Regions from separate parts of the Saccharopolyspora sp. 6V genome, predicted to be linked through region 3. Evidence: riboswitches for the same ligand, from Rfam matches in the RefSeq annotation. Region 3 holds a riboswitch; each other region holds the start of a gene.

Region 1 (5,726 bases), on a different contig from region 3:
TATTGTCCACGGTTGACGATGTGATCGAGGGAGGATGCATGTCCGACTCGCTCGTCCGCGCGGATTCGCTCGGGGAGCGGCTGGCCCGCACGCTCCGGGACCGGATCGTGCGCGGGGAGATCTCGCCGGGCACGCACCTCGTCGAGGACTCCGTGGCGGAGAGCTTCGACGTCAGCCGGGGCCCGGTCCGCGACGCGCTGAAGCTGCTGCGGCTGGAGAACCTGGTCGAACCGCAGCGCCGCGGGGTGCACGTGGTCGGGCTGAGCGCCGCGGACGTCCGCGAGCTCTACGCGATCCGGCAGGCCATCGAGACGCTCGCCGTGACCAGCGCCATCGGTCTCGGCGAGCAGCGCTCGGAGACGGGCATGCTCCGCGGGCTGCGCGGCATGTCCGAGACGGCCACGCCGCCCCGGGCCGCCGAGTTCGCCGAGCACGACCTGCGGTTCCACCGCGGCATCTACGAGGCCAGCGGCAACCGCAGGCTGCTGACGATCTGGCTGCAGATCGAGCCGCTGTTCGCCAGCATGCTCGCGGTCACCAACAGCGAGGACGAGGACCTGGGCCCGGTGTGCACCGCGCACGAGCAGCTGCGGTCCTCGATCGCCGACGGCGACGCGGCGCGCGCCACCTCGCTGCTCACCGCGCACCTGGCGGGCTCCGAGGAGCGGATGCTCGCCGCGCTCCAGCGCATCTGGGCCGCCACTTCCTGACACCACGCGGAACCCGGCTCCTCGCCACCGGCGGGGAGCGGGTTCCGCGCGCCCGGAACACCCCGAGAGAGGAACCATGACCGGTCACATCGTCAGCTTCTACGACCTCAACGACATCACCGAGGCGTCGTTGCGCGAGCACCTGCCGGACCTGCCCGGGCTGCGGATCACCGAGATCGGGCCGGAGCAGGACCCCGCCGCCCACCTGGACGCGCTGGCCACCGCGACGATCGTGCTGGCCCCGCTGGAGAAGGAGCGGCGGATCGGCGCCGAGCTGCTGGACGCGATGCCGCGCTGCGAGCTCGTGCAGTCCGTCGCGGTCGGCTTCGACGGCGTGGACCACCTCGCCGCGGCCGAGCGCGGCATCCCGGTGGCGAACCTGCCCGGGTTCAACGCCGACGCGGTCGCCGACTGGACGGTCGGTTCGCTGCTGTACCTGCTGCGGCACTACGCGGCCGGGCACCGCAAGGTGGAATCCGGCGGCTGGGGACCGGAGGGGTTGCGCGGCCGCGACCTGGCGGCGCTGACGGTCGGCATCCTCGGCTTCGGCAACATCGGGCGCGCGGTGGCCCGTCGCCTGGACGGCTTCGGCGCCCGGGTGGTGGTGCACGACCCGGTGCCGTCCGAGCCGGGCCGGGAGTACCTGCCGCTGGCCGAGGCGGTGGCCGCCTCGGACGTGCTGAGCCTGCACCTGCCGCTGAACACCGCCACCCACGGCCTGGTCGGTGACGAGCTGCTGGCGCGGATGCGGCGCGGCGGCTACGTGCTCAACGCGGGGCGTGGCGGCGTCCTGGACGAGCGGGCGCTGGTGCGGGCCCTGGATTCCGGGCAGCTGGCGGGCGCGGCGCTGGACGTGTTCGAGCAGGAACCGCTGCCCGCGGACTCGCCGCTGCGGGGCCGCTCGGACGTGCTGCTCAATCCGCACACCGCGGGCGTGACCTGGGACGCCTACCACAACCTCCGCGGGAGGTTGTTCGCGAAGCTCGCCGCCGTGCTGACCGGGGAGCGGCCCGCCGACGTGGTCAACGGGGTCGAGCCGCGCCCCCGCTGAAGTTGGCGGGTTCTCGTCATCGGGGGCTGTTTTCGGGGGTGGGAGCGCCGGTGGTCCTGGTCCGCTCGGGGCAGCCGGTGCGCCGGGCCGGTCGCTCGATTCTTGGGCGCTACGGCCGAAACCGCGTTGCTGCCGGAGCCGCCCGCTGGACGCACGGGACATGATCAGCGCGTCCAGCGGGGAGGGCGCGAGTTCTCCGGATCGACCCGATCCGGACCGGATCAACGGCAGGCGTGATGAGTGTGAACGAGAAGGTTGCGGTGCCCCGCATCGGCGCGGTTCGGCTCGGCTCGGTCGGCTTGGCCGTCGTCGCCGCGCTGTCGCTGGCGGGATGCGGCGGCGTGCAGGTCGACTCCCCGAAGGACGCGAGCGGGGAGAAGCCCTGCGACCTGGTGCCCGAGCAGACGGTGCACGAGCTGGGATTCCACCTGGGCGGCAAGGAGAGCGCGGGCGCGTGCACCTGGAGCACCCCGCGGGACAGCGTGCGGCTGGAGGTCGGTGTGGTCGCGGACCGGTCGCTGCAGGACTTCCAGGACGCGGCCGAGGAGTACTCCGACTTCGGCGAGCTGACCATCGGCGGGCACCCGGCGGTGCGCGCGAACTCCGGTGACCCGAAGGCCGACGGCACCTGCGAACTGGTCGTGGCCGCCGACTCGGACCAGGCGGTGTCGGCGAAGTCGAAGATCCCCAGCGGTGCCACCGCCGACCCGTGCGAGCTGGTGGAGCGGGCCCTCGACGCGGCCGTCCCCTCCTGGCCCGCCGCCTAGCCGCCGGGCGCACGGCGAGGTCGCGGTGATCCCGCGTCCGGTGAGGTGGCAGCACCGGGCGCGGGAGCCGGAGTCGCCGATGTCATATTCGCGAACGGCGATGCGTGCGCCGGTGTCCGCCACCTGCGGCGACACCGGTTCCGCCGACCGCGGTGCGGGTTCCGGGCGGTGGCCGCGGCCTTGACATCGGCCACCGGGGCTGCGAACTTCTGAGCCGTTCGAACGACGGTGTGCAGGAAGCCGGTGCGAATCCGGCGCGGTCCCGCCACTGTGAGTGGGGAGTCGTCCTCCACCCGAGCCACTGCCGGTCCCCGGCGGGAAGGCCGGAGGCCGGTGCCGATCCGCGAGCCAGGAGACTGGCACCGTCGTGCCGATTCGTGCGGGGTCGCGGAGCCCCGGAGGAGGTACGTGGTGTCGCGCATCGCCGCATCGCGCCGGGAAGTCCGGCAAACCGTCCACATCGGACACTAGTCGTCCCCGCGGGTTCGTCCCGCCGCTGTGCGTTCCGTTCCGGTTCCAGCTCGGGGAGACACGTGCGTCCTGCCACCACCACTGATCAGTCCTACGTGGACTCGCTGGTCGAGTCCGCGCTGTCCGGCCACGTCCGCGATGCGGGCGGGAACGGCCCGGCGGAGCTCTCCGCCGCCGTCGCGTTCCTGACCGTGCAGGCCGCCCGGCACACCGGCCGCGGCACCGGCTACACCAACACCGTGCTCAGCGTCCGGATCGCCGACGCCGTCGGCTCGTGCGCCGTCGAACCCGGCGCCCTGGACGAGGACGCGGTGCGCGCCGCCGTGGGCCGCACCGCGGCCGAGCTGCTGCGGCACCCGCTGCTGCCGGTGCGGGTCGCGGCGCTGGACGCCTACCTCGCCGCGCTCACCCCGCACCCCGCGCACCCGCTGTCCCGGCAGGTGGTGATCCCGGCGGGCGACTCGCTGGCCAAGTCCACCGCCCGCGCCCGCGCGGTCGCCGCGATCACCGCGGTCCCCGATGGCGGCCGGGTCGCGGTGATCGGCGTGGTGAACTCGCTGCTCGCCGCGCTGCGGGACCGCGGCCTCGACTACGTGCCCTGCGACCTCAAGGGCGGCCGCACCGAGTGGGACGAGCCGATCCGCACCGACCACGCCGCCGCGATCGACGGCGCGGACGCGGTGCTGGCGTCCGGCATGGTCCTCGGCAACGGCACCTTCGACGACATCGCCGCGACTTGCGCCGCCCGCGACCTGCCGCTGACCCTGTTCGCGCAGACCGGATCCGCGGTGCTGCGGGAACTGCTCGGCGGCCCGGTGCGCGCGCTGTCGGCGGAGCCCTACCCGTTCTTCTGGCTCTCCGGCGAGGACACCACGATCCACACCTACGAGGCCGCCCGCGCCACCGAGGTCGTGCGGTGACGGGTCGCGCGCCCGCCCGCTGCGACTCGCCCCTGGACCTGATCGGAGGCACCCCGCTGCTGCGGGTCGCCGCGCCGATCGCGTTCCCGCACCCGGGTTTCTGGGCGAAGCTGGAGAGCACCGCGCCGGGCGGCATGAAAGCCCGCGCCGCGCACGCCATGCTCACCGCGGCCCGAGCCCGCGGAGAACTGCGCCCCGGCGGGACGGTCGTCGAGTCCACCAGCGGCACCCTGGGCATCGGCTTGGCGTACGTGGGGACCGCGCTGGGCCACCCGGTCGTCGTGGTCGCCGACGCGGAGCTCGACGGGCAGACCCGCGCGCTGCTCACCGCGCACGGGGTGCGGGTGGAGCTGGTGCGCGACCCGCACCCGGTGGGCGGCTGGCACCCCCCGCGGCTGGACCGGGTGCGGGAGCTGCTGGCCGAGCTGCCCGGGGCGTACTGGCCGGACCAGTACAACAACCCGGACAACGTCACCGGCTACCGCGCGCTCGGCCACGAACTGCTGGACCAGCTGCCGGACGCGCAGGTCGTGGTGTGCAGCGTCGGCACCGGCGGGCACAGCGCCGGCATCGCGCGGGCGCTGCGCGAGCGCGCCCCCGGGGTGCGGCTGGTCGGGGTGGACGCGGCGGGGTCCGCGGTGTTCGGCGACCCGGTGGCGAAGCGCCTGATGCGCGGCCTCGGCAGCAGCATCCACCCCGGCAACGTGGACTACGCGGCGTTCGACGAGGTGCACCTGGTCGGCGCGGCGGAGTCCGTCGCGGCCTGCCACCGGCTCGGGGCCGGCGCGTTCGTCACCGGCGGCTGGAGCACCGGCGCGGTAGCGCTGGTGGCGTCCTGGTGCGCCCGGGAGCTCGGCGCGGACCAGGTGGCCGCGGTGTTCCCGGACGGGCCGCACCGCTACTGGGGGACGATCTACGACCCGGACTTCCTCGCCGCGCAGGACTTCCCGGAACCCGCCGCCGAACCGGTGGACGCGGACGGCATGCCGTCCGAAGTGGACAGCAGAACGACGTGGAGGAGGTCGCGCAAGGTGGTCGATCCGTGTGCCCGGCGAGCCGACGGCCCGGCGGAATGCCCGGTCTGCGAGGTGCGGCCGTGAACCGCGCCGCGTTCGCCCGGTTGTCCCCGGCGGCGAAGCTGCTGGTGATCAACCAGTTCGGCATCAACATCGGCTTCTACATGCTGATGCCGTTCCTGGCCGCGTACATGAGCGGGAACCTCGGCTACGGCGCCGCCGTGGTCGGGCTCGTGCTCGGGGTGCGGAACCTGAGCCAGCAGGGCATGTTCCTGCTCGGCGGCACCGCGGCGGACCGGCTCGGCTGCCGGCCGATGATCATCGCCGGTTGCGCGTTGCGCGTGGTGTCGTTCGGCCTGTTCGCCGTGTTCACCACGCTGCCCGGCCTGTTCGCCGCCGCGATCCTCACCGGCCTGGCGGGGGCGCTGTTCAACCCGGCGGTGCGGACCTACCTGATGCACGAGGCGGGGGAGCGGCGCGCCGAGGTCTTCGCCGTGTTCAACGTGTTCCAGCACGCGGGCACCCTGGTGGGGCCGCTGCTGGGCGCGGCACTGCTGGCGGTGGACTTCCGGGTCATCGCACTGGTGGCGTGCGTGGCCTTCGCGGTGCTCACCGGCGCGCAGCTGCTGGTGCTGCCGCACCGCGAGGTCGAGCCGCAGCGCCAGAGCGTGCTGGGCAGCTGGCGGGAAGTGGTGCTGAACCGGCGGTTCCTCGGCTTCACCCTGGCGCTGTCGGCGTACTTCGCGCTCTACAACCAGCTCTACCTGACGCTGCCGCTGGAGGCGCAGCGG
Region 2 (5,726 bases), on a different contig from region 3:
GCGTCACCGGGGGTGCGCCGCCGGAGATCACCGTCGTCTCCGGCCGCGACGACAAGAACAGCGACGAGGGCACCGAGACCGCCGTCCGGGACGTGTGGGTGCACCCCGACTTCCAGAACGCCAGCAGCGGTGCCGACGTCGCCGTGCTCACGCTGGACCGCGACGTCACCGCGACCCCGCTGCCCATCGCGACGGCGGGTGACCTCCCCGAGTACCGGCCGGGCGGAGCCACCACCGTCCTGGGCTGGGGGACCACCACCGAAGGCGGCTCGCCGTCCAGCACGCTCCGCCAGGCACACCCGCCGATCACCAGCGACCAGGACTGCAGCCGCGCCTACGGCGGGCAGTACGACCCGCGAGGCCAGGTGTGCGCCGGGCTCCCCGAAGGCGGGGAGGACAGCTGCCAGGGCGACTCCGGCGGACCGCTCGTGGCCGGGGACAAGCTGATCGGCATCGTGTCCTGGGGCAACGGCTGCGCCCGCCCCGGCCAGCCCGGCGTCTACACGAGGCTCGGCGCCTACCACGACGAAGTCCAGGCCCAGCTCCGCTGATCCCCCCACCACCGAGGCGCACGGCCCGTTCGACCGCACCGCGCGGTCGAGCGGGCCGTTCTGCTGCGGGGTCAGGCCGCGACGAGACCCGCGGAGATGGTGAGGAAGGCCGCCGCGCTGATCACGTCCAGGGAGCGGGCGAAGCGCGGGCGGCGTAGCCGGTCGGCGATGCGGGCCGCGCCCAGCACGATGGTGACCTCCCAGATCGCCGCCAGCACCAGGAACACCGCGCCCAGCAGCACCAGTTGCAGCGTCGGGTTCGCCGCCGAACCCACGAACTGCGGCAGGAAGGCCAGGCTGAACAGCAGCATCTTCGGGTTCGTGATGTTGCTCAGCAGGCCTTGCCAGAACGGCCGGGTCGTGGCGCCGCCGCCGGAGAGGCCGTCGCCGGTCTCGGCGCGGGTGAGCCACAACCCGCGCACGATCATCGCGGCGAGGTACACCAGGTACGCGGCGCCGGCCCACTTCAGCGCCGCCAGCACCGCCGGGTGGCTGGTGATCACCGCGCCGAGCCCGCAGATCACCAGCGCCACCTGCAGGATGCTCGCCGCGTGGATGCCCGCCAGCGCTCGCAGCCCGGCGCCGATCCCCTGCCGCAGCGACGTCCGCAAGATCAGGAACGCGTCCACCCCGGGCGTCAGCACCACCACTGCGCTGGCGAGCAGGAACGCCGGCAGGGTCGTGGGGTCCAGCAGCATGACGAGTTCGCTCCTTGCCTGGTCGACGCGCGCGCGGAGGCGCCGGTGAGCGCGCGGCCCACCGGTCGAGGTTTCACCGGATCGGGGGTGATCTCGGTTCCGCGTCGTCGCGGGCACCGGAGATCTTGACTGAGTGGGCGGGACGAACCATCTCCGCCGAAGCAGTGATCCGGATTTTTTCCCGCCGAAGTCCATCTTAACGAAAAATTATCATGAGCCGATGTGAGCTCGCCCTCGTCATCCCGGCGTGATCGGGCCGCTACCGTGTGCCGCCGAACGACGCCGCACGTCCAGGAGGCAGCCGTGCCCGACCGATCCAGCCCGCTCGCCCGGATCGCCGCCGGAGGCGCTGCCGCCGCCACCGCGGCCACCGCCGCGCTCGCCGCACCGGCCGCCGCCGGCCCCGCGCAGGAACGCGTGCTCGGCGGCACCGACGAACGCGCGGCGCCCTGGGCGGTCGCGCTCACCGACCAGGCCGGGCGCCAGTTCTGCGGCGGCACCCTCGTCACCGAGATCAAGGTGGTCACCGCCGCGCACTGCGTGGACGGCCACGACGCGGCGGAGCTGCGCGCCGTCACCGGCCGCCCCGACCTGCGCACCACCGGCGGCGCCGACACGCCCGTCGGCGACGTCTGGGTGCATCCCGAGTTCCGCGACGTCACCGGCGGGCACGACGTGGCGGTGCTGACCCTGGCCGCACCGGTGCGCGAACGACCGCTGCCGATGGCCGGGGCCGACGAGACCGCCCGCTACCGGCCCGGCACCCCGGCGCGGGTGCACGGCTGGGGGCGCACCACCGAGAACGGGCCCACCTCGGCGACGCTCCAGTCCGTCGAGGTGCCGATCAGCGCGGACACCGACTGCCGCGCCGCCTACCCCGGCTACGAGCCGGGGACGCGGGTCTGCGCGGGCCCGCCCGAAGGCGGCCGGGACGCGTGCGCCGGGGACTCCGGCGGACCGCTCGTCGCCGACGGCAGGCTGATCGGCGTCGTCTCCTACGGCACCGGCTGCGGACGTCCCGGAACACCCGGCGTGTACACCCGGATCTCCGGGGTCGCCGACGACGTCGCCGCGCGGCTCTGAACCCGGCGTCCCGCACCGCGGGACGAGCCGGTGCCACCCGGTGCTCGCGCCGCGGCGGTGCACCGGTCGCCGTGCGCAGCACCGACCCGCCCCGAGGCCCGCGCGCCGGGGCGCGCGGGACGTGGTGTGCGCTACTTCCACCGCAGGTGACCCCGGGTGTCGTAGCCGGAATGTGATATCCCGTTGGGGTGACCCTGCAACCGCTCGCCACCGCCGTCCACCGCGCCTACACGGCCGACCTCGACGCCGAGGACTTCTACCGCATGCTCCGCTTGCGCGTGGACGTGTTCGTGGTCGAGCAGCAGTGCGCCTACCCGGAACTGGACGGCCGGGACCTGGAGACCACCACCAGGCACTTCTGGATCGACTCCGCCGACGGCTACGTGCTCGGCTACCTGCGCCTGCTCGAAGACCCCGACGGCACCTTCCGCATCGGCCGCGTCGCCACCGCCAAGGACGCCCGCGGCCTCGGGCTCGGGCGCAAGCTGATGCGCGCCGCGCTCGCCGAGATCCAGCGCGCGCCGGCGACGCTGTCCGCGCAGACCTACGCGCTGGAGTTCTACCGCGGATTCGGGTTCGAACCCTCGGGTGAGGAGTATCTCGAAGACGGCATCCCGCACGTCGACATGCACCGATACCCGGGTTCGCCGCGCTGAGCGAGCCGCGCCGGTTCCTCGCCCGTCGCGGGGATGCGACGATGCTCGCTGGTCCCAGCCAGGGCAGGTCAGGAAACCGGTGCGACACCGGTGCGGTCGGCGCCACTGTGACCGGGGAGCGGATCTCCCCCGCGAGCCACCGGGCGCTGCCGCCTGGGAAGGCCGGAGTTCCGCGCTGATCCGGGAGCCAGGACACTGCCTCGCCCAGGCGCAGCCGACATCGGGGCGTCCGAGACCCGAGGAAGGAACACCTGGCATGACTGCTCCCGCGAGCCCGCGGTACCCGTTCACGGCCGTGGTCGGGCACGACGACATGCGGCTGGCGCTGCTGCTCAACGCGGTGCACCCGCGCATCGGCGGGGTGCTGGTGCGGGGTGAGAAGGGCACCGCGAAATCGACGGTGGTGCGCGCGCTCGCTTCGCTGCTGCCCGCGCTGGACGTCGTGCCCGGTTGCCGCTTCGGCTGCGAACCGCGGCGACCCGACCCGCGGTGCCCGGACGGCCCGCACGCCGAGGTCTCCGGGACGACGCGCCCCGCGGAACTCGTGGAACTTCCGGTCGGCGCCACCGAGGACCGGCTCGTCGGTTCACTCGACCTGGAACGCGCGCTCACCGAAGGCGTCAGCGCCTACCAGCCCGGGCTGCTGGCCGCGGCGCACCGCGGCGTGCTCTACGTGGACGAGGTCAACCTGCTGCACGACCACCTGGTGGACCTGCTGCTGGACGCCGCCGCGATGGGCCGCGCGCACGTGGAGCGGGAAGGCATGTCGGTGACGCACGCCGCCTCGTTCCTGCTCGTCGGCACCATGAACCCGGAGGAGGGCGAGCTGCGCCCGCAGCTGCTCGACCGGTTCGGCCTCACCGTGCAGGTCGCCGCCTCCCGCGACGTCACCACCCGCACCGAAGTGGTGCGCAGGCGCCTCGCCTTCGAAGCGGACCCGGCCGGCTTCGCCGAGCGGTGGGCCGCCGAGGACGCCGCGCTCGCCCGCCGCATCGCCGACGCCCGGTCCACAGTGGAATCGGTGCGGCTGCCCGACGCCGAGCTCCGGCGGATCTCCGCGCTGTGCGCCGCGTTCGACGTGGACGGGATGCGCGCCGACCTGGTGCTGGCCCGCACCGCCGTGGCGCACGCCGCGTGGCGCGGCGCCGACGAGGTCGCCGAAGCCGACGTGGAGGCCGCGGCCCGGCTCGCGCTGCCGCACCGGCGCCGCCGCGACCCGTTCGACGAACCCGGCGTCGAGGAGGACCAGCTGCAGCAGGCGCTCGAGGACGCCGCCCAGCACGCCGAGCAGGAACCGGCCGACGACCGGAACGCCGGTGACGACCAGGGCTCCGCCGACGACCAGGACTCCGGTGAAGAGCCGCCGGAAGGTCCCGACGACGGCCCCGGCGGAGGCGGCGGTGGCGCGCCCGACGGCGGACCGGACGACGGACCCGACGGGCCCGGCGGCGGCGAAGCCCCCACCCCGCCGGAATCGCCCGCGCCGAACGGCGACGGCGGTTCCCGGCGCGAGGACGGCCCCGGCCAGGCTCCCGCGAACAAGCCCCCGGCCGCGCCCGCGCCCGCGTTCCGCGCCCGGCTGCTCGAAGTCCCCGGCGTCGGCGAAGGCGCCCCCGGCCGGCGGTCCCGCGCCCGCTCCCGCAGCGGGCAGACCGTTCGATCATCCACAGTGGACGGTCATGGCGTGCACCTGCCCGCCACCCTGATCGCCGCCGCCCCGCACCAGCGCACCCGCGGCCGCAGCGGCCCCGGCCTGGTGCTGCACCGCGACGACGTCCGGCGCTCCGTCCGCGAAGGACGCGAAGGCAACCTGGTGCTCTTCGCCGTCGACGCCTCCGGCTCCATGGCCGCCCGCGAACGCATGTCCGCCGTCAGCGGCGCCGTGCTCTCGCTGCTGCGCGACGCCTACCAGCGCCGGGACAAGGTCGGCGTGGTCACCTTCCGCGGCGACCAGGCCGAACTCGCGCTGCCGCCCACCTCCTCCGTGGAGATCGCCGCCACCCGGATGCGCGACCTGCGCACCGGCGGCCGCACCCCGCTCGCCACCGGCCTGCTCAAGGTCCACCAGGTCATCGGCACCGAACGCACCCGGGACCCGCGGCGGCGCCCGCTGCTGGTGCTGCTCACCGACGGCAAGGCCACCGTTCCCGCCGGTGACGGCGGAACCGGGCGCGCTCGCGCGAAGCGGGCGGTGCAGGACTCCATGCGCGCCGCCGGACTGCTCGCCGGGCTCGGCGTCGCCTCCGTCGTCGTCGACTGCGAGCAGGGCGTGGTGCGGCTCGGCCTCGCCGCCAAGGTCGCGACCGCGCTCGGCGGGGCCTGCCTGCGGCTCGACGAGCTCTCCGCCGACGCCGTCGCCGGAGTCGTCCGCGCCGCCCGCGGCACCACCGCCGGCGCAGCTTGATTCCGATTCGATTACGACACCGGCCGGGCGGAGTAGGAATATCCCGATGTAGTTGGTAAGGTGTTCTTCGTCCACCTGACCCCCAGGGGTGGACCACGAAGCGCCCTCGCGCTCCCGATGACCCCCAGGTCGGTCGAGCGCGGGGGCGCTTTCTATTGCTGGGGGGCGTGGTCGTTCTGCTCGGGGGCGGGTGGCGGAACCTCAGCGATTTCCTCGCTGCGGGATCGATTTCACAGGTGGCTCCGCCACATGAGAAATCGCTGTCCTCGCGAGGAGAACGCTGAGAACCCGCGGCGGTGCCGGTTGCGTGCTGGGTCGGCAGCTCAGCGGCTTC
Region 3 (5,726 bases):
TGGGGCGGTCGTCGCAGCCGGGTTCGTGCTGCTGCTGCCCGCGGCGCCGCCGCCGGCGAGCCCGGGTGCGGTGCCGCCCCCGGCCCGCACGCTGTTGCTGATGCTCGCTTCCGGGCCGCTGCGGCGGATGCTGCTGCTGACCACGGCGGTCGCGTTCGGGGTGGCGGTGCTGCCGGTGGCGGCGGTGGTGAGCACCGGTGGTGCCGCGGCCGGTGTACTGACCGCGGCCTACGGGCTGGGGAACCTGGCGGGCTCGGCGGGGGTGCTGGTGCGGCCGCCGTCCGGCGAGGCGGATCGCCTGGTGGTCCGGTCGGCGGCGGTGGTGGTGGCCGCGCTGGTGCTGATCGCGTCGGCACCGTCGTTCGGGTTCGCCGCCGCTGCCTACGCGGGCGCTGGGATCGCCAACGGCTACTTCTTCGCCGCGACGCTCGCCGCGCGCAGCGAGCACGCACCGGACGCGGCGCGCGGGCAGGTCTTCGTCTGGACCGGCGCGTTGAAGATCACCGCCGGGTCGGCGGGCACCGCGTTCGCCGGCGCTGCCACCGCCGCCTCGGCGCGGCTGCCGCTGGTGGTCGCGATCGCGCTGACCGCGCTGGTGGCGCTGGGCGTGCGGCTCGACCGCGGCCGGTTCAGCGCCGAGCGGGTCCCCCGGTGACCAGGTACCGGTCCACGAGCAGGTTGAGGCCGGTGCACAGCGCCACGAGCAGGCCCGCGGGCACCAGCACCGCGCACGGCTGCAGGAACAGCGCCTCCTGGTTGCGCTCCACCAGCACCGCCCAGTCCGCGGTGGCCGGGTCGATCCCGAGGCCGAGGAAGTTCGCCGAGGCCACCAGGTACAGCACCAGGCTCAGCCGCCCGCCCGCGTCCACCGCGACGGGCCCGAGCACGCCGCGCCCGACGTAACCGAAGTGCACCCGCCACCACGATTCCCCTTGCAGCGCCATGGCTTCCACCACGCCGCGCCGCCGGGCGCCGAGCGCCGCACTGCGCACGATCCGCACCACCGCGGGCAGCTGCAGCAGCGCGACGGCGACGACGAGCGCCGCCCCGGTCCGAGTGCCGGTCGCGGCCAGCACCATGAGCACCAGCAACCCGGGCAGCGCCAGCACCAGGTCCAGTCCGCGGGTCAGCCACCGGTCGACCCACCGGTGGGGCTGCCCGACGGCGGCGAGCGCCAGCGGCACCCCCACCAGGTAGGTCAGCACCAGCGCGCCGCCCGCCAGCACCAGCACCGAACCCCCGCCGTGCAGCGCGAGGGCCAGCACGTCCCGCCCGAGCACGTCGGTGCCCAGCGGGTGGTCCGCCCCGGGCGGCAGCAGCGGGACGTTCGCGGCCCGCACCGATCCGCCGCCCGGCAGCAGCCCGGCGAGCACCGGCCCGGCCAGCGCCGCCAGCAGCGGCACCCCGAGCAGCAGCCACCCGGCGGCGCGGCTCACCGCGCACCCGCCCGGAACCGCCGCGCCACCAGGTCGATGACCAGGTTGATGCCGATGGTGATCGCCGCGAACAGCAGCGCGTAGCCCTGCACCACCGGCAAATCGCGGGCCTTGACCGCTTCCACGAATCCGGAGCCGATCCCGCCGAGCGCGAACAGCGCCTCCACCACGACGACGCCGCCGAGCAGCCCGTCCACGGTGCGCGCCAGCTGCTGCAGCACCGGCCCGATGGTGTTCGGCAGCACGTGCCGCAGCACCACGTCGCGCTCGCCGAGACCGGCGCGGCGCACGTGGGTGGCGTACTCGGCGCCGTTCGCGGTGACCACACCGGTGCGGACTTGGCGGGCGAGCGCGCTGAGCTGCTTCGCGGCGAGCACGCCGACGGGCAGCACCAGCACCGCGGGCTGCGTCACCAGCGACCACCCGGACAGCCCGCCCGCGGTGGCCGGCAGCCAGCCGGCCCGCACCGCGAACACGCCGACGAGCAGCAGCGCCAGCGCGAACTCGGGCACCGAGTTCAGCAGCACCACCACCGAGTTCACCGCCCGGTCGAACCGGCTCCCGGCGCGCAGCCCGCTGCGCACGCCGAGCCACCCGGCCAGCGGCAGCACCACCAGCAGCGTCAGCGCGGTGAGCAGCGCGGTGGTGGCGGCGTTGCGGGTGATCTCGTCGAGGACGGGCCTGCCGGTGCGCAGCGAGGTGCCGAGGTCGCCGTGCAGCACCCCGCCGGCCCACTGCGCGAACCGCGTCCCCCACGGCTGGTCGAGCCCGAGCCGCCGCCGCAGCACCTCCACCTGTCCGGTGTCGGCGTGCTCGCCGAGCACGACCTGCGCGGTGTCGCCGGGCAGCAGCGCGGTCAGCGCGAACACGCCGACGGCGACCGCGGCGATCTGCACCAGCGCCACGCCGAGCCGGGGCAGCACCGCGGCGGACGCCCGCGCGGCGGGCGCGATCAACCCACGCTCACCCGATCGAAGCGGGCCCAGTCCAGCGAGTTCGGCGGCGCGCCCCGCACCCCGGCCACGGAGGTGGCGGTGGCGACGTTCCAGCCGCTGAAGCCCCACACCACGTTGCCGCTGTTCTCCCGGGCGAGCCGCTGCGCGCGCACCAGCAGGTCGGCTCGGCGGGCGTCGTCGGCGGTGGCCAGCGCCCGCCCGTAGAGCTCGTCGAACTCGGCGGAGCGGTACCCGGTGTAGTTGTTGCTCCCCGCGTCCGAGGTCATGCGCTGCCCGAGGAACGTCGGCACCGGCAGCGCCGCGGTCCGGGACAGCGAGGCGACGCCGTGCTCCTTGATGTCGGAGAAGTACGTTTCGGCCGGCCCGATCCGCGGCGACACGCGCATCCCCGTCTCGCCGAGCTGCTGGGCGATGAGGCTGGCGGCGGATTCGAAGTAGGGGTCGACGGAGCTGGTCTGCAGCTGCCAGCTCAGCCCGTCTGCCCCGGCTTCGCGCAGCAGCGCGCGGGCGGCGTCGACGTCGCGCGCGGGCGCGGGCAGGTCCGGCGGGTAGTACTTCAGCCCGGCGCCGAACAGGTCGTTGCCGAGCCTGCCCTGCCCGCTGAGCGCGATGTCCAGCAGCGCCTGCCGGTCCAGGCCGACGCGCACCGCCCGCACCAGCCGCGGATCGGAGAACGGCGGCCGGTCCACCTTCAGCAGCAGGGCCTGCATGGTGCCGAACGGCGCCGAGTGCACCCGCGCCCGGCCGCCCTGCTCCAGCAGCCGCACCGAGTTGGCGCTCACGTCGTGCGCGTAGTCGACCTGCCCGGACAGCAGCGCGTTGACCCGGGCGCTCTCCTGCTCCATGGGCACGAATTCCAGCTCGGCCGGGGTCGCGGGCCCGGACCAGTGCCGGTCGAAGCGGGCGAACACGGCGGTCCCACCGGGTTCGAAGGAGACGAACCGGAACGGGCCGGAGCCGACGGGCGCGGTGAAGTCGGTGGTGCCCGCGGGCACGATCTCGGTGGCGGGCGCGCCCCACGCCGACGGGAACTCGAAGTTCGGCGCGCCCAGCACGAGTTCCAGTTCGGTCGCCGAGATCGCCCGGCTGGCGCCGAAGTCGACGTCGGCGAAGTGCGAAGCGGACTGGGCCGCGGTGGCGTCGTCGGCGATGCGCCGGTAGGTGAACAGCACGTCCTCGGCGGTCACCGGCCTGCCGTCGTGGAATTCGGCCGGGCGCAACCGGATCCGCCACCGGGTACCGGTCGGGTCGGGCTGCCAGCTCTCGGCGAGCCGCGGCACCACGCTCATGTCGTCGGCGTAGCCGACGAGCGTGTCGAACAGCGCCTTCGCGCGGGCCTGGTCGACGAACAGCGAACCGGTGTGCGGGTCGAGCGATTCGGTGGCGCCACCGGCGGGGAACGCCAGCCGCAGCCTGCCCGCGCTCGCCCCGGAACCGCCGGCGCAGGAGACGAGGGGGACCGCGGCGATCGCTCCGGCCACGCCCGCGAGCAGCCGCCTGCGGCCGATCACGCCGCTCACGCGGCGCGGGCCGGTTCGGGAACAGCGGGGAAACCGGGCGTGTGCGGCGAATCCGGGTGCACTGCGTACCTCCTCCGGGGCTCCGCGACCCCGTGCGAATCGGTACGACGGTGCCAGTCTCCTGGCTCGCGGATCGACGTCGCGCCCGGCCTTCCCATCGGCTGCCCGACAGTGGCGCTGGTGGACGCGGCTCCCCGTTCACAGTGGCGGGACCGCACCGGATTCGCACCGGTTTCCTGCACACCGTCGCATTGGAACGACTCGTCAACTTTTCAGCCTGCGTCGTGCCTTGTCAAGGAAGTGTGAACCGCTCGGCATCCCGTCACCGCGGGTCGCGGTGCCGTCGCCCACCGCCCGCGCGCGGCGGAGCGGCCCGCCCGGTCTCCTCCGGAGAACGGTGCAGCACCCGTTGGGCGAGCGGGCGAGGGGATTCCCGCGTTCGGCAGCGGGGAGCGCGCGGAACCGCGGCGGCCGCCACCGCACCGGGCAGACTCACCGGCACCCGCCGACGACGACGAGGAGCCGCCATGCCCACGCCCGGTTTCCCACCTGGAACCCTGGACGCCACCGGTTATCCGATCTGGCTGTCCGAACTGGACGTGCCGGGTCCGAACCACACCGCGCACCTGGTGCGCGACCTGGAACCGGCGCGGGCGCTGGAGGTGCTCGGCGCGGACCCGGGTTCCGCCGCGGCGTGCACGCTGCCCGAACAGCGGCCGGACGAGTTCACCTCGCTGCCGCGCGCGGCGCTCGGCGATCCGCAGTGCCTGTCGGTGCTGCTGGCGACCCGCATCGGCGGCTGGACACTGGTCTTCGACGACGCGGACACCACCTTCCAGGTCGGCGGCCTGGACACGATGCGCGCACTGCTCGACGGGATGCGCACCGGGGACTGGTCCGCGCTGCAGGAGCCGGAGGTCCCGCGGCCCGTCCCGCGAGCACCGGCGGAAGCCCTCTCCGCGTCCGGCGGCCCGGCGGTGACGTTGCACGCCAACATCAGCGGGTTGCTCAGCCTCGACTACGCGGTGGACGGTTCGCGCGCGTACCGCACGACTTCCGACGACCTCGATCACGAGACCGCCGAACCACCGGCCGAGGTGCGCGCCGCCGCCGCGGCCGCCGGCATCGTGGAGCGCGCCCACCTGGAGCCGGGCGAGACCGACGAGGCCGCGGTGACCCGCATCGGCTGCGCGCTGGCCGGGGTGACGTGGACGATGGACGACCTGCGGGCGGCTCCGCTGCTGGCGGTGGCGCTGACCTGAGCGCCCGCGCCCCGCGTTCCCCTCGCGCGGTTCCGGGGCGCGTCGGCGGGTTCCGCAGCGGGTGGTCGCGCAATGGTGGGAAGCGCAGCGGGTGGAAGCGCAGCGGGTGGTCGCGCAATGGTGGGAAGCGCAGCGGGTGGAAGCGCAGCGGGTGGTGCCGCGACCGGGGATCCGGATCCGGGGAGACTCCCCCCGACTCTTTCGTCCACTGTGGACGAAATCTGCAGTCCGGCCATTCCGGAGAGCGGGACACGCTTGGAGCCGGAAGTCCGCGCACACGGCGAAGACCTCCACCTGACCGTACCGGGACGGAATTGTCGGTGCCCTGGGGCAAGGTGCCGAGAAGAACCGAACCGACTGGAGACGACGATGCCCGAACCCGCCTTCCCCGCCGCAGCACTGGATTCCGGGGGCCGCCCCGCGTGGATCACCGAACTCGGCGCGGAGGACCCGCACCAGATCGTGCACCTGGTGCGCGACCTCCAGCCGCGCGAAGCGCTGGAAGCGCTCGGGGCGCGGCTCGCGCACGCGCGCCCCTGCACGCTCCCCGAG
Region 4 (5,726 bases), on a different contig from region 3:
GGATCCACCTCGCCCAGCGGCAGCAACCGCTGCCGGTCGGTGGTGGCGCGCTCCACGAAGTAGGCCTCGTCGAGCCGGCCCGCCTTCTCGAACGCCGCCTTCACCCCGTCGAAGGTGCGGCCCAGCTTCATGACCGCCGCCGCGTCGGTGCCCGCCAGCTTCTCGGCGAGCACGTCCGGGTCGAGCGTGCCGGGCAGCACCGTCAGCACCTCGTCGCGTTCCGCCAGCGGCCTGCCGAGCATCGCCGCCGCCCCGCTCACCGAGGTCACGCCGGGGATCGCGGCCACCTCGAACCGGCCCACCAGCCGCTTGTGCATGTGCATGTAGGAGCCGTAGAAGAACGGGTCGCCCTCGCACAGCAGCGCCACGGTGCGGCCCGCGGCCAGGTGCGCGGCGAGGCGTTCGGCCGCGTCGGCGTAGAACTCGTCGATGGCGCCCTGGTAGCCGCCCGGGTGGTCGGTGGTCTCGGTCGTCACCGGGTACACCAGCGGTTCCTCGACCTGGCCGTCCCGCAGGTACGGGGCGGCGACGGAACGCGCGATGCTGCGGCCGTGCCGGGCGCTGTGGTAGGCGATCACGTCGGCTTCGCCGATCAGCCGGGCGGCCTTGACCGTCACCAGCTCCGGATCTCCCGGGCCGAGCCCGACGCCGAACAACCTGCCTGCCTGCTCCACGGTGCTGCTCACTCCTGTTCGCTCGCGATCGCGTTGATGGCGGCCACGGCCATCGCGCTGCCGCCGCGGCGGCCGTGCACCACCAGGTGCTCCAGCGCCGGGTGGTCGGCCAGGGCCTGCTTCGATTCGGCGGCGCCGATGAACCCGACGGGCAGCCCGAGCACGGCGGCGGGCCTGCCCGCGCCCGCGTCGACCATCTCCAGCAGCCGGAACAGCGCGGTCGGCGCGTTGCCGACGGCCACCACGGACCCGTCCAGCCGGTCCCGCCACAGCTCCATCGCGGCCGCACTGCGGGTCGTGCCGAGTTCCGCGGCGAGGCCGAGGACCCGCTCGTCACCGAGGGTGCAGAGGATGTCGTTGTCGGCGGGCAGCCTGCCCCGGGTGACGCCCGCGGCGACCATGGCGGCGTCGCAGAACACCGGTGCGCCACCGCGCAGCGCCTCGCGGGCGGCGAGCACCGCGCGCGGCGACCAGGCGATGTCGCGGACCAGGTCCACCATGCCGCAGGCGTGGATCATGCGGACGGCGACCTGGGCGACTTCCGGTGGCATGCCGTCGAGTTCCGCTTCAGCGCGGATCGTGGCGAACGAACGGCGGTAGATCTCCGCGCCGTCGCGCACGTACTCGTAGCCGCCGGTGCTGTCTGCGGTGTTCACACTGCCCTCCGTGCCGCGTCGAGCGCGGCGGACGTATCGCCGGCGGCACGGCCGCCGACCTCGTAGCCGGCCTCGGTGGCCAGCACTTCCACTCCTGGCCCGGCCGGTCGGCCGCAGCGGCGCGCGCAACCCGCCCAGTGCACCGGCAGCGGGCCGGGCCGGGTGGTGCGCAGCGCGTCGGCGCGCACGTCGGCGAGGGACTTCGCGCAGCCGGGGCTGCCCGTGCAGGCGGTCACCCCGGCCAGCGGCGCGCCCGAGTCGGTGAGGAACCCGGCGGCGGCCAGCTCGGCGAGCCTGCGCGGCGCCTCGGCCGCGGGGACGTCGGTGAGCAGCAGCGCGCGCCACGGCGTGAGCCGCAGCGGGTGCGGTGCGGCGGTCCGGGCGGCGATCTCTTCGGTCTGCGCGGCGAGCACCGCGATCTGCGCGGCGTCCAGCCGTCCCAGCGGTGCGCCGAGGGCGAGGTCGACCCGGTCGTCGTCGCGGGCCAGCACGCCCAGCTCGGCGTGCGTGCGCACCGGATCACCGGGCGTGACCACGGATTCCGCCGGGGTGCAGGGGAATTCCTCCCGGACGCGGCCGGCGATCCGCTCCGCGCCGCCGGGCAGTTCCGCGAGCCGCCAGCTCTCCGCACCCAGCCGGTCCCGCTCCGCGAGGAACGCGGCGGCCGCGAGCACCGCGGCGCGGGCCGCGTCGGCCGCGGGCACCCGCAGCCCGAGGTCGGCCCCGGCGAGCAGCACCGCAACCGAGCCGTCCGCCGGGTGCAGCGCGACGTCCGCGCCCAGCGCGGTCACCTCGCCGCCGCCGTCGTCCGCGGTGAACAGGAACCGGCCGGGCAGCTCCGCCAGCTCCGGGTCGGCGCGCAGCCGCTCGTCCAGTTCCACCGCCACCGCGCGCACGTCCAGCGCCCCCGGGCGGGTGCGCGGCGAGGCGACGACGTTGCGCACCCGCTCGTGCGTCGGCGACGGCAGCAGTCCGGCCGCGCCGAGCAGGTCGGCGAACTCCGGCACCGCCGCCGCGGACAGGCCGCGGACCTGGACGTTCGCCCGCGAGGTGAGTTCCCAGCCGCCGTCACCCAGCGCGGCCGCGGTCGCCAGCGCCCGCACCTGCCGCGCCGCGAGCCGCCCGCCGGGCACCCGGACGCGGGCCAGTCCCCCGTCGGCGGCCTCGTGCACCCGCAGCGCGCCGGGGCACGCGTCGGGTCCGGCTCGTCGCGGCACGCTCGTCCCCGCTCTCGTCGATCGTGGTCTGGTCCGGAACTCGCAGCGCACGGCGCCGCTGTCCGGGGTGCGCGGACTCGGGGGCGCACCGGCGACCGTCGATACTACGTCCCGCCCGGATCGCGTCCGCAAAACGCGATGCGCCTCACCGGGCGGCCGGACCGGCCGAGTGCGGGATCTCTCCCGCGTGCGCACGATCGGCCACTTGACGAACGATCGCCCCGTTGCGGAGAGTTGTCGGCGGCGACGTGCGGAGGAAGCCGGTGCGAGTCCGGCGCGGTCCCGCCACTGTCACCGGGGAGCGGACTCCGAGTACGAGGCCACTGCCCGCGCGCCGCGCGGGTGGGAAGGCCGGAGCGAGCGCCGATCCGGGAGCCAGGACACTCCGGCGCCGCCACCGCCCGGTGCCACACCGGGTGCCGACGACTCCGGGGCGAGGACCCCGAGGAAGGTTGACCATGCGTCCTGTCCGCACGCCCGCGTCCCTGCTCAGCCGGGAGCGTGCCGCATGATCCTGCTGCTGTCCACATCGGACACCGATCTGCTCAGCGCACGCGCCAGCGGTGCGGACTTCCGCCTCGGCAACCCGGCTCGGCTCGGCGTGGACGACCTGCCGCCGCTGCTGGAGGGCGCCGACCTCGTGGTGGTGCGGCTGCTCGGCGGCCGCCGCGCGTGGGAGGAGGGCTTGGACGCGCTGCTCGCCGGACCGCGCCCGGTCGTGGTGCTCGGCGGTGAGCAGGCCCCGGACGCCGAGCTGATGGAGTGCTCCACGGTGCCCGGCGGCGTCTGCTCGCAGGCGCACGGCTACCTCGCGCAGGGCGGGCCGGAGAACCTGGCGCAGCTGTTCAACTTCCTGTCCGACACGGTGCTGCTCACCGGCCACGGCTTCGAACCGCCGGTGGAGACGCCGAAGTGGGGCCTGCTGGAGCGCACCCCGCGCCGGACCGAAGGCCCGAAGGTCGCGGTGCTCTACTACCGCGCGCACCACATGGCGGGCAACACCGCGTTCGCGCACGCCCTGTCCGAGGCGATCGAGGACGCGGGCGGCCAGGCGCTGCCGGTGTTCTGCGCCTCGCTGCGCGCCCCCGAAGCGGGCCTGCTGGACACGTTGCGCGAGGCGGACGCGCTGATCGTGACGGTGCTGGCCGCGGGCGGCACGAAGCCCGCGACGGCCTCCGCCGGTGGCGACGACGAGGCGTGGGACGTGGGCGCGCTCGCCGCGCTGGACGTGCCGATCCTGCAGGGCCTCACCCTGACCTCCAGCCGCGAGGCGTGGGAGGACAACGACGAGGGCCTGTCCCCGCTGGACATGGCCACCCAGGTCGCGGTGCCCGAGTTCGACGGCCGCCTGATCACGGTGCCGTTCTCGTTCAAGGAGAACGACGCCGAGGGCCTCCCGGTGTACGTCGCCGACCCGGAGCGCGCGGCCCGCGTCGCCGGGATCGCGGTGAAGCACGCGCGGCTGCGGCACGTGCCCGCCGCGGACAAGCGGCTGGTGCTGATGCTCTCGGCGTACCCGACGAAGCACTCCCGGATCGGCAACGCCGTCGGCCTGGACACCCCGGCGAGCGCGGTGGGCCTGCTGCGGCGGCTGCGCGAGGCCGGCTACGACATCGGCCCGGCGGACGGCCCGGACGCGCTGCCCGGCGTGGCCGCGCAGGACGGCGACGCGCTGGTGCACGCGCTGATCGCCGCCGGTGGCCAGGACCCGGACTGGCTGACCGAGGAGCAGCTGTCCGGCAACCCGGTGCGCATCCCCGCGAAGCGCTACGCCGACTGGTTCGCCACGCTGCCGCAGGACCTGCGGGAGAGCGTCGAGCAGCACTGGGGCCCGCCGCCGGGCGAGCAGTTCGTGGACCGCTCGCACGACCCGGACGGCGAGATCGTGGTGGCCGCGCTGCGCGCCGGGAACGTGGTCGTGGTCGTGCAGCCGCCGCGCGGGTTCGGCGAGAACCCGATCGCGATCTACCACGACCCGGACCTGCCGCCGAGCCACCACTACCTGGCCGCCTACCGCTGGATGACCGACGAGTTCGGCGCGCACGCGATGGTGCACCTCGGCAAGCACGGCAACCTGGAGTGGCTGCCCGGCAAGACCGCGGGCATGTCGGCGTCCTGCGCACCGGACGCGGCGCTGGCCGACCTGCCGCTGGTGTACCCGTTCCTGGTCAACGACCCGGGCGAGGGCACCCAGGCGAAGCGCCGGGTGCACGCGACGCTGGTGGACCACCTGGTGCCGCCGATGGCGCGCGCGGAGAGCTACGGCGACATCGCGAAGCTGGAGCAGCTGCTCGACGAGCACGCGCAGATCTCGGCGATGGACCCGGCGAAGCTGCCCGCGATCCGCAGCCAGATCTGGACGTTGATGCAAGCCGCGAAGCTCGACCACGACCTCGGCCTGGACGAGCGCCCGCACGAGGCCGAGTTCGACGACATGCTGCTGCACGTCGACGGCTGGCTGTGCGAGATCAAGGACGCGCAGATCCGCGACGGCCTGCACGTCCTCGGCGCCGCCCCGACCGGGGAGGCGCGGGTGAACCTGGTGCTGGCGATGCTGCGCGCCCGCCAGGTGTGGGGCGGGCAGAGCGGTGCGCTGCCCGGCCTGCGCGAGGCGCTGGGCATGCTGGAGGACGGCAGCGTCGCCCGCGGCACCGTGGACGACGTGGAGACCTCCGCGCACGCGCTCGTCGCGGGCCTGGAGGAGCGCGGCTGGGAGCTCGGCGCGGTCGTCGAGGTGTGCCGCTCGGTGCTGGGCGACGCGCCGGACGACGTGGTGCGGGTGCTGGAGTTCGCCGTCACCGAGGTGGTGCCGCGGCTGGACGCCACCACCGACGAGATGACCGCGACGCTGCACGCCCTCGACGGCGGCTACGTGCCCGCGGGCCCGAGCGGTTCCCCGCTGCGCGGCCTGATCAACGTGCTGCCGACGGGCCGGAACTTCTACTCGGTGGACCCGAAGGCGGTGCCGAGCAGGCTCGCCTGGGAGACCGGGCACGCCATCGCCGATTCGCTGATCGAGCGCTACCTCGCCGACACCGGCGAGTACCCGCGCTCGGTGGGCCTGTCGGTGTGGGGCACCTCGGCGATGCGCACCTCCGGCGACGACATCGCGGAAGTGCTGGCGCTGCTGGGCGTGCGGCCCACCTGGGACGAGGCGTCGCGGCGCGTCAACGGGCTCG

The links. Region 3 has a riboswitch for cobalamin ahead of LCD35_RS17605 (ABC transporter substrate-binding protein). Riboswitches for the same ligand answer to the same signal wherever they lie in the genome.
Region 1: another riboswitch for cobalamin. It lies ahead of LCD35_RS08315 (hypothetical protein); the one in region 3 lies ahead of LCD35_RS17605 (ABC transporter substrate-binding protein).
Region 2: another riboswitch for cobalamin. It lies ahead of LCD35_RS21320 (putative cobaltochelatase); the one in region 3 lies ahead of LCD35_RS17605 (ABC transporter substrate-binding protein).
Region 4: another riboswitch for cobalamin. It lies ahead of cobN (cobaltochelatase subunit CobN); the one in region 3 lies ahead of LCD35_RS17605 (ABC transporter substrate-binding protein).

Annotation. Positions count from the first base shown of each region.
Region 1 covers NZ_JAIUKB010000036.1:42,055-47,780, forward strand. Annotated here, with positions in the region: gene LCD35_RS08295 (ribokinase) at 1-16, shown strand, start outside; gene LCD35_RS08300 (GntR family transcriptional regulator) at 39-710, shown strand; gene LCD35_RS08305 (2-hydroxyacid dehydrogenase) at 787-1,761, shown strand; gene LCD35_RS08310 (DUF3558 family protein) at 2,004-2,528, shown strand; cobalamin riboswitch at 2,723-2,908, shown strand; gene LCD35_RS08315 (hypothetical protein) at 3,062-3,919, shown strand; gene LCD35_RS08320 (PLP-dependent cysteine synthase family protein) at 3,916-5,019, shown strand; gene LCD35_RS08325 (MFS transporter) at 5,016-5,726, shown strand, end outside.
Region 2 covers NZ_JAIUKB010000112.1:78-5,803, reverse strand. Annotated here, with positions in the region: gene LCD35_RS21340 (trypsin-like serine protease) at 1-551, shown strand, start outside; gene LCD35_RS21335 (LysE family translocator) at 623-1,249, opposite strand; gene LCD35_RS21330 (trypsin-like serine protease) at 1,553-2,332, shown strand; gene LCD35_RS21325 (GNAT family N-acetyltransferase) at 2,521-2,988, shown strand; cobalamin riboswitch at 3,057-3,186, shown strand; gene LCD35_RS21320 (putative cobaltochelatase) at 3,245-5,392, shown strand.
Region 3 covers NZ_JAIUKB010000086.1:24,133-29,858, forward strand. Annotated here, with positions in the region: gene LCD35_RS17590 (MFS transporter) at 1-655, shown strand, start outside; gene LCD35_RS17595 (ABC transporter permease) at 630-1,436, opposite strand; gene LCD35_RS17600 (ABC transporter permease) at 1,433-2,392, opposite strand; gene LCD35_RS17605 (ABC transporter substrate-binding protein) at 2,389-3,912, opposite strand; cobalamin riboswitch at 4,006-4,173, opposite strand; gene LCD35_RS17610 (hypothetical protein) at 4,440-5,174, shown strand; gene LCD35_RS17615 (hypothetical protein) at 5,544-5,726, shown strand, end outside.
Region 4 covers NZ_JAIUKB010000203.1:1,083-6,808, reverse strand. Annotated here, with positions in the region: gene LCD35_RS29015 (precorrin-2 C(20)-methyltransferase) at 1-674, opposite strand, end outside; gene LCD35_RS29010 (precorrin-8X methylmutase) at 683-1,330, opposite strand; gene cobG (precorrin-3B synthase) at 1,327-2,547, opposite strand; cobalamin riboswitch at 2,801-2,933, shown strand; gene cobN (cobaltochelatase subunit CobN) at 3,056-5,726, shown strand, end outside.